DNA from 3 places in the Kitasatospora sp. RG8 genome. Region 1 is predicted to be linked to each of the others. Evidence: predicted binding sites of a transcription regulator. Region 1 holds the regulator's gene; each other region holds the start of a gene.
What was found. The regulator HrcA, encoded in region 1, represses chaperone genes, less so after heat shock. The targets are predictions, from matches to a motif close to TTNGCACTCNGNNNNNCNGAGTGCNAA.

Region 1 (2,265 bases):
GTGCGGCGGGCGCGGACGCGACCGTCGCCGGCGCACTCCGGGCACGGGGTCGGCACGACGGTGCCGAAGCCCTGGCACTGCGGGCAGGGGCGGGAGGTCATGACCTGGCCCAGGAAGGACCGGGTGACCTGGGAGACCTCGCCCTTGCCGCGGCACATGTCACAGGTCTGCGCGGAGGTGCCGGGGGCGGCGCCCTCGCCGCTGCACGTGGTGCAGGTGACGGCCGTGTCGACCTGGAGTTCCTTGGTGGTGCCGAAGGCGGCCTCCTCCAGGGTGATCTCCAGTCGGATCATGGCGTCCTGGCCGCGCCTGGTCCGGGAGCGCGGGCCGCGCTGGCCGGAGGCGGCGCCGAAGAAGGCGTCCATGATGTCGGAGAAGCCGAAGCCCGCCGCGCCTGCGCCGAAGCCGCCCGCCCCGCCGCCGCCCGGCGACAGGGGGTCGCCGCCGAGGTCGTAGACCTGGCGCTTCTGCGGGTCGGAGAGCACCTCGTAGGCGGCGTTGATCTCCTTGAACCGCTCCTGCGTCTTCGGGTCCGGGTTGACGTCCGGGTGCAGTTCGCGTGCCAGGCGCCGGAACGCCTTCTTGATCTCGTCCTGCCCCGCATCCCGTCGGACGCCGAGTACCGCGTAGTAGTCCGTGGCCACCAAATGCTCCGCTTGTTCCGCCTGTAGAAGTGCTGCGACTGGAACCACCGCCGGAATTCCGACGGCGGCCTTTTCCTACGACTCGGCCAGGATCTGGCCCACGTACCGTGCCACCGCTCGCACCGCCCCCATTGTGCCCGGGTAGTCCATCCGGGTCGGACCGATCACACCCAGTTTGGCCACGCTCTCGTCGCCCGAACCGTAGCCCACGGAGACGATCGAGGTGGAATTGAGCCCTTCGTACGCGTTCTCCCGGCCGATCCGGACCGTCATCCCGGCGTCGGCCGTCTCACCCAGGAGGCGGAGCAGGACGACCTGCTCCTCCAGCGCCTCCAGCACCGGCTGGATGGTGAGCGGGAAGTCGTGCCCGAAGCGGGTCAGGTTGGCCGTGCCGGCCAGCATGATCCGCTCCTCGTTCTGCTCGGCGAGCGCCTCGAAGAGCGTCGCCAGGACGGTGGTGACGGTCGGCCGGTCGGCCGCCTCGAACTGGGACGGCAGTTCCTCCAGCAGTCCGGGGACGTCGGGCAGGCGCTGCCCGGCGGCCCTCGTGTTGACCTTGGCCCGCAGGTCGGCCAGGACGGTCTCGCCGACCGTGCCCGGACAGTCCACGAGCCGCTGCTCGACCCGGCCGGTGTTGGTGATCAGGACCAGCATCACCTTGGCCGGGGCGAGCGCCACCAGTTCGATGTGGCGCACGGTGGACCGGGAGAGCGAGGGGTACTGGACCACCGCGACCTGCCGGGTGAGCTGGGCGAGCAGCCGGACCGTGCGGGCGACGACGTCGTCCAGGTCGACCGCGCCGTCCAGGAAGTGCCGGATCGCCCGCCGCTCGGGCGCGCTCATCGGCTTGACCTCGGCCAGCCGGTCGACGAACAGGCGGTACCCCTTGTCGGTGGGGATCCGCCCGGCGCTGGTGTGCGGCTGGTGGATGTAGCCCTCCTCCTCCAGCGCCGCCATGTCGTTGCGGACGGTGGCCGGGGACACGCCGAGGCTGTGCCGCTCCACCAGGGCCTTGGACCCGACCGGCTCCTCGGTGCCCACGTAGTCCTGGACGATCGCGCGAAGCACCGCGAGCTTGCGGTCGTCGAGCTGGCGCACCTCACCGGCCATGGGGCACGCACCTCCGTCTTCGCACGTTGTCCGATGTGACATGTGTCCGTTCGTCCTGCTGCGGGCCCCGATGGCGGGCCCCGGCTTTGGCACTCTGAACACACGAGTGCCAGAACCGTACCTGCCAGTGTAAGGCCCGGGTCCGACGGCAGGAACGGCCCGGCGGGAGTGATCCTGCCCGCACTCCGCGGCGCGCGGGTGATGCCCCGCGCCCGTCCGGGTGGGAGCATCGATAGCGGACGGCGAACAGAGGAGCAGAGATGTCGACCTCGGGCCAGCACACCCGCTTCGCACCGGACCGCGGCCTGACCGGCCGGATGGTCGGGACGATGTTCGTGATCGGGCTGCTGTACGTCGGATTCACCGGCCTGCTGATCGTGCTGCTGCGCGGGGCCTGGCCGCTGATCGTGCTGCTCTCCGGCGGTCTGTTCGTGGCCCAGTTCTGGTTCAGTGACCGGATCACCGAACGGGCGATGGGCGCGCACCGGGTCACCCCGGAGCAGTACCCCCA
Region 2 (2,265 bases), on a different contig from region 1:
TTCGGTGGCCCCCGATTGACAACCCGTTTGGTGGACGGGTGCGGCGCCCGGCGGTGGCAGGCCCGCCCGCGCGGGCCCGAACGCCAGCGCCGCCGCCACGGTGAGCAGGAGCAGGGCCGGCAGCCCGGGCCGGTGCCGGAAGGCCTGCCGGAGCCGGTGGAGGCGGCCGGACCCGCGCCGGATCGGCGGGAACGACGGCACCTCCCGCCGGGGCGGGACGGAGGGCGCGGGGAGCGGGAACGGAGGGGGGAGGCTCGTGGTCGTCATGAGCACCGCCGGTGGTCGCAGGGCGCCGGCCCGCTGCGGACCGGCTTCTCGTGACGCACACTCTGGGCCGCAAGCGAGCCCGGCGGAAGTCCTTTCCCCAGGTCTGTGGAAAACCCGGGGTTGTGGATAACTTCCGTCACCCGCCCGGGTGAATTCGGGGGCTCCGGGAATGCGATCCCAAACCTGCACCGGAACCACCCCGGGCCCCGCACACCCCCCCGGGCCCCGCACGGAAACCACCCCGGGCCCCGCACGGAAACCACCCCGGGCCCCGCACGGAAACCACCCCGGGCCCCGCACAGTTCCCCCGGGCCCCGCACGACGAAGGGCCCGCCGACCCCGCCGGAGCGGGGCCAACGGGCCCTTCGAAAGCCTGGGATCAGCCGGCCGGCTTCGCCGCGGCCGCCGGGGCGGGGCTCGCCGCGGGGGCGGAGCCGCCCGAGGACGAGGCCGGGGCTGCCGACGAGGACGAGGACGACGAGGACGAACCCGCGCCCACCGAGCTGCTGGAGGACGAGCGGCTGTCGGTCCGGTAGAAGCCGGAACCCTTGAAGACCACACCCACGGCCGAGAAGACCTTGCGGAGCCGTCCCTGGCATTCGGGGCACGTGGTCAGCGCCTCGTCGGTGAACTTCTGCACCGCCTCCAGGCCGTTGCCGCACTCGGTGCACTGGTACTGGTACGTGGGCACTTGTCTTCCTCCTGGCACTCTCGCCTGATGAGTGCTAACGATGGTCAATGATGCGGCATTCCGCTGGATCAGTCCAGCGACTCGAATGTGAGATGAGACGGGGGGCGCCGCCTGGCGCCCCCCGCACGCGTGCTGTACGCGCTCCGCTCAGCGCTCGGCCGCGCCGACCAGCTGCCGCGCCACGGGCCGCTCGCCACCGGCGGCGACCACCGGGGTGCTCGCCGCCCCCGGCGCGACCAGCAGGTGCCGTAGGGCGACCAGCGCGACCAGGCCCAGTCCGGCGCCGGCCACCGGCACCAGGAACCCGGCCGACGGCCCGTGGCCGTCGATCAGCCGCCCGGCCACCGTGGAACCGGTCGCCAGGCCGAGGCCGATGGCGCCGGTCAGCCAGGTGAAGGCCTCGGTCTTGGCGCCGTCCGCGACCAGCGTCTCGACCAGGGTGTACCCGGTGATCAGGGTCGGCGCGATGGCCAGGCCGCAGACCAGGCCGGCGACGGACAGGGCGACCAGGTTGGGCATCGCCCAGAGCGTCGAGCAGCCCAGCACCAGCAGCGCGTAGCTGGCCAGCATCCGCTGCCGGGCGGCGCGGCGCCAGGCGATCATGCCGTAGAGCACGCCGGCCAGCATCGAGCCGCCGGCGAAGATCCCGTAGACCGTGCCGTTGGCGCCGGGCTGGCCGACGGACTCGGTGAAGGCGGTGACGGAGACCTGCATCCCGCCGAACACCGTGCCGACACCCAGGAACGCGCCGGCCAGCAGACGGACGCCGGGCGAGGACAGCGCGGAGACCCGGCGGGCGCCCGGCTGGTGCGGGTGGCGGGCCGGGGCGGTGCGGCGCTGGGCGGCGAAGGCGAGCCCGCCGGCGACGGTCAGCGCGGCCTCGGCGATCAGCCCGGCCGAGGGGTTGACCGAGGTGGCGATGGCGCTGGCCAGCACGGGGCCGATCACGAAGGTGAACTCGTCCGTCACCGACTCGAAGGCGAACGCGGTGTTCAGCTTGGCCGCGGGCGCGCCCTCGGTGGAGAGCTTGGCGACCCAGCGGGAGCGGACCATCGCGCCGATCTGCGGCACGCTGGCACCCGCCGGGGCGGCCGCCAGCAGCAGGGCCCAGACGGGGGCGTGGCCGAGGGCCAGCGCGATCAGCACGCCGACCGAGACCGCGTGCACGATCACGCTCGGCACCAGGACGGCCGCCTGGCCGTACCGGTCGGCCAGCCGGCCGGTCTGCGGCCCGACGAGGGCCTGGGCGACGGCCGAGACGGCCGCGACGGTGCCGGCGGTGCCGTACGAGCCGTGGGTGTCGAAGA
Region 3 (2,265 bases), on a different contig from region 1:
TTCACCACGAGGGTGGACAGCGCCTCGCCGTCGACGTCCTCGGCGATGATCAGCAGCGGCTTCGAGGCACCGCCCTGCAGGATCTTCTCCAGCAGCGGCAGCAGCTCCTGGATGGAGGAGATCTTGCCCTGGTTGATCAGGATGTACGGGTCCTCCAGGACCGCCTCCTGACGCTCGGCGTCGGTGACGAAGTACGGCGAGAGGTAGCCCTTGTCGAACTGCATGCCCTCGGTGAAGTCCAGCTCCACGCCGAAGGTGTTGGACTCCTCGACGGTGATGACACCGTCCTTGCCGACCTTGTCGATCGCCTCGGCGATCAGCTCGCCGACCTGGGTGTCCTGCGCGGAGAGGGACGCGACGGCGGCGACGTCGTCCTTGCCCTCGATCTCGCGGGCGATGGACAGCAGGTGCTCGGAGACCGCGGCGACGGCCTTGTCGATGCCCTTCTTCAGGGCGGCCGGGCCGGCGCCGGCGGCGACGTTGCGCAGACCCTCGTTGACCAGGGCCTGGGCCAGCACGGTGGCGGTGGTGGTGCCGTCACCCGCGACGTCGTTGGTCTTGGTGGCGACCTCCTTGACGAGCTGCGCGCCAAGGTTCTCGTACGGGTCGTCCAGCTCGACCTCACGCGCGATGGTGACACCGTCGTTGGTGATGGTCGGCGCACCGAACTTCTTGTCGATGACGACGTTGCGGCCCTTGGGGCCGATGGTCACCTTGACGGTGTCGGCCAGCTTGTTGACACCGCGCTCCAGCGAGCGGCGGGCGTCCTCGTCGAACTGCAGGATCTTCGCCATGTTCCCTATTCCCTCGGGGCTGCGGACGGCACGCCGGCCGCCGGACTACGTGAACCAACAACCACGCCCCGGGCCCCTGTCACTGGGACACGGATCCGGGGCGGGCTGGAACGACTGATACTTCTCGGTGCTGCTTACTTCTCGATGATGGCGAGAACGTCGCGCGCCGAGAGGACGAGGTACTCCTCGCCCTGGTACTTCACCTCGGTGCCGCCGTACTTCGAGTACAGGACGATGTCACCGACGGCGACGTCGAGCGGCAGACGCTGGCCGTCCTCGAAGCGGCCCGGGCCGACGGCCAGGACGACGCCCTCCTGGGGCTTCTCCTTGGCGGTGTCCGGGATAACCAGGCCGGAGGCCGTGGTGGTCTCGGCGTCGAGCGGCTGGACCACGATGCGGTCCTCGAGCGGCTTGATGGCAACCTTGCTGCTGGTGGTCACGTCCGAGCTCCCCTTCGGAGATTACGGGGTTGTCTAACGGGTATTGGCGAACCTGCGGATCTGCCGTCGCGGGGGTCAGACACGCTTCTTCGCGTTAGCACTCTCCTGGTGGAGAGTGCCAAGGACGACCATAGGCCGCGGTTAGCACTCAGTCAACCAGAGTGCCAACGGCGCGCCCGTGCGTTTCGGGCGGCGCGATGAGTAGCCGTACTCATGTGCGACGGACCTCCCCGGGCCAGACTTGCGCCATGGCCAACACTCCGGTCCGCATCGGACCGTCCCGGCCGCGGGACGCCCTGCTCGCGCTCGCGGCCCTCCTGCTCCTCGCGGCCGTCCCGGTCGGGGTCCTCCTGCTGACGCTCGCCTTCGCCGCGGCCGTGCACGGCGGACACGACGTCGTCCTCACCGTGGGCCTGTTCACCGCGGCGGCCGCCTGCGTCGCCGTCCCGCTGCCGGTGATGCTCCGCAGCCGGCGGGCCGGGTACGAGCTCCTGCCGGTCGCCGCCGTCCTGGCACCCTTCCTGCCCACGCTCTGGCTCTGCCTGGGCCTGCCCGGTCTGTGACCGGCGAGAATGGCCCTGTGGAGACCGAGAACCTGCAGCCCCTGCTGACCCCCCAGGGCCAGGCCCTGCTCGCCGAACTGCGCGAGTTCGCCCCCGAGGAGGAGCTGGCGCTGGCCACCCGGCTGCGGCGGGAGCACCCCGCGGAGCTGGTGTCGGCGGCGTTCGGCCAGGCCCGGCTGCGGCAGCGGGCGCGGGCCAAGTTCGGCGAGGACGCCGACCTGATGTACTTCACGCCCAACGGGGTCGAGCAGTCCACCCGGCGCAGCGTCGCCGAGTGGCGGGCGCAGCGCTTCGCCGGGCTGGGCGTGCGCCGGCTCGCCGACCTCTGCTGCGGGATCGGCGGGGACGTGCTCGCGCTGGCCCGGGCCGGGATCGAGGTGCTCGCGGTCGACCGGGACCCGGCGGCCTGTGCCGCCACCGCCGCCAACGCCGCCGCACTGGGCCTGGCCGACCTGGTCGAGGTGCGCT

Region 2: the regulator HrcA is predicted to act here: its motif matches at 970-996, upstream of J5Y04_RS17950 (FmdB family zinc ribbon protein).
Region 3: the regulator HrcA is predicted to act here: its motif matches at 1,376-1,402, upstream of groES (co-chaperone GroES).

The regions. Positions count from the first base shown of each region.
Region 1 is NZ_JAGIYX010000012.1:37,614-39,878, reverse strand. It holds gene dnaJ (molecular chaperone DnaJ) at 1-644, opposite strand, end outside; gene hrcA (heat-inducible transcriptional repressor HrcA) at 720-1,754, opposite strand; gene htpX (zinc metalloprotease HtpX) at 2,015-2,265, shown strand, end outside.
Region 2 is NZ_JAGIYX010000010.1:195,732-197,996, forward strand. It holds gene J5Y04_RS17950 (FmdB family zinc ribbon protein) at 647-958, opposite strand; gene J5Y04_RS17955 (MFS transporter) at 1,106-2,265, opposite strand, start outside.
Region 3 is NZ_JAGIYX010000016.1:152,708-154,972, reverse strand. It holds gene groL (chaperonin GroEL) at 1-794, opposite strand, end outside; gene groES (co-chaperone GroES) at 929-1,234, opposite strand; gene J5Y04_RS23655 (hypothetical protein) at 1,483-1,797, shown strand; gene J5Y04_RS23650 (methyltransferase domain-containing protein) at 1,794-2,265, shown strand, end outside.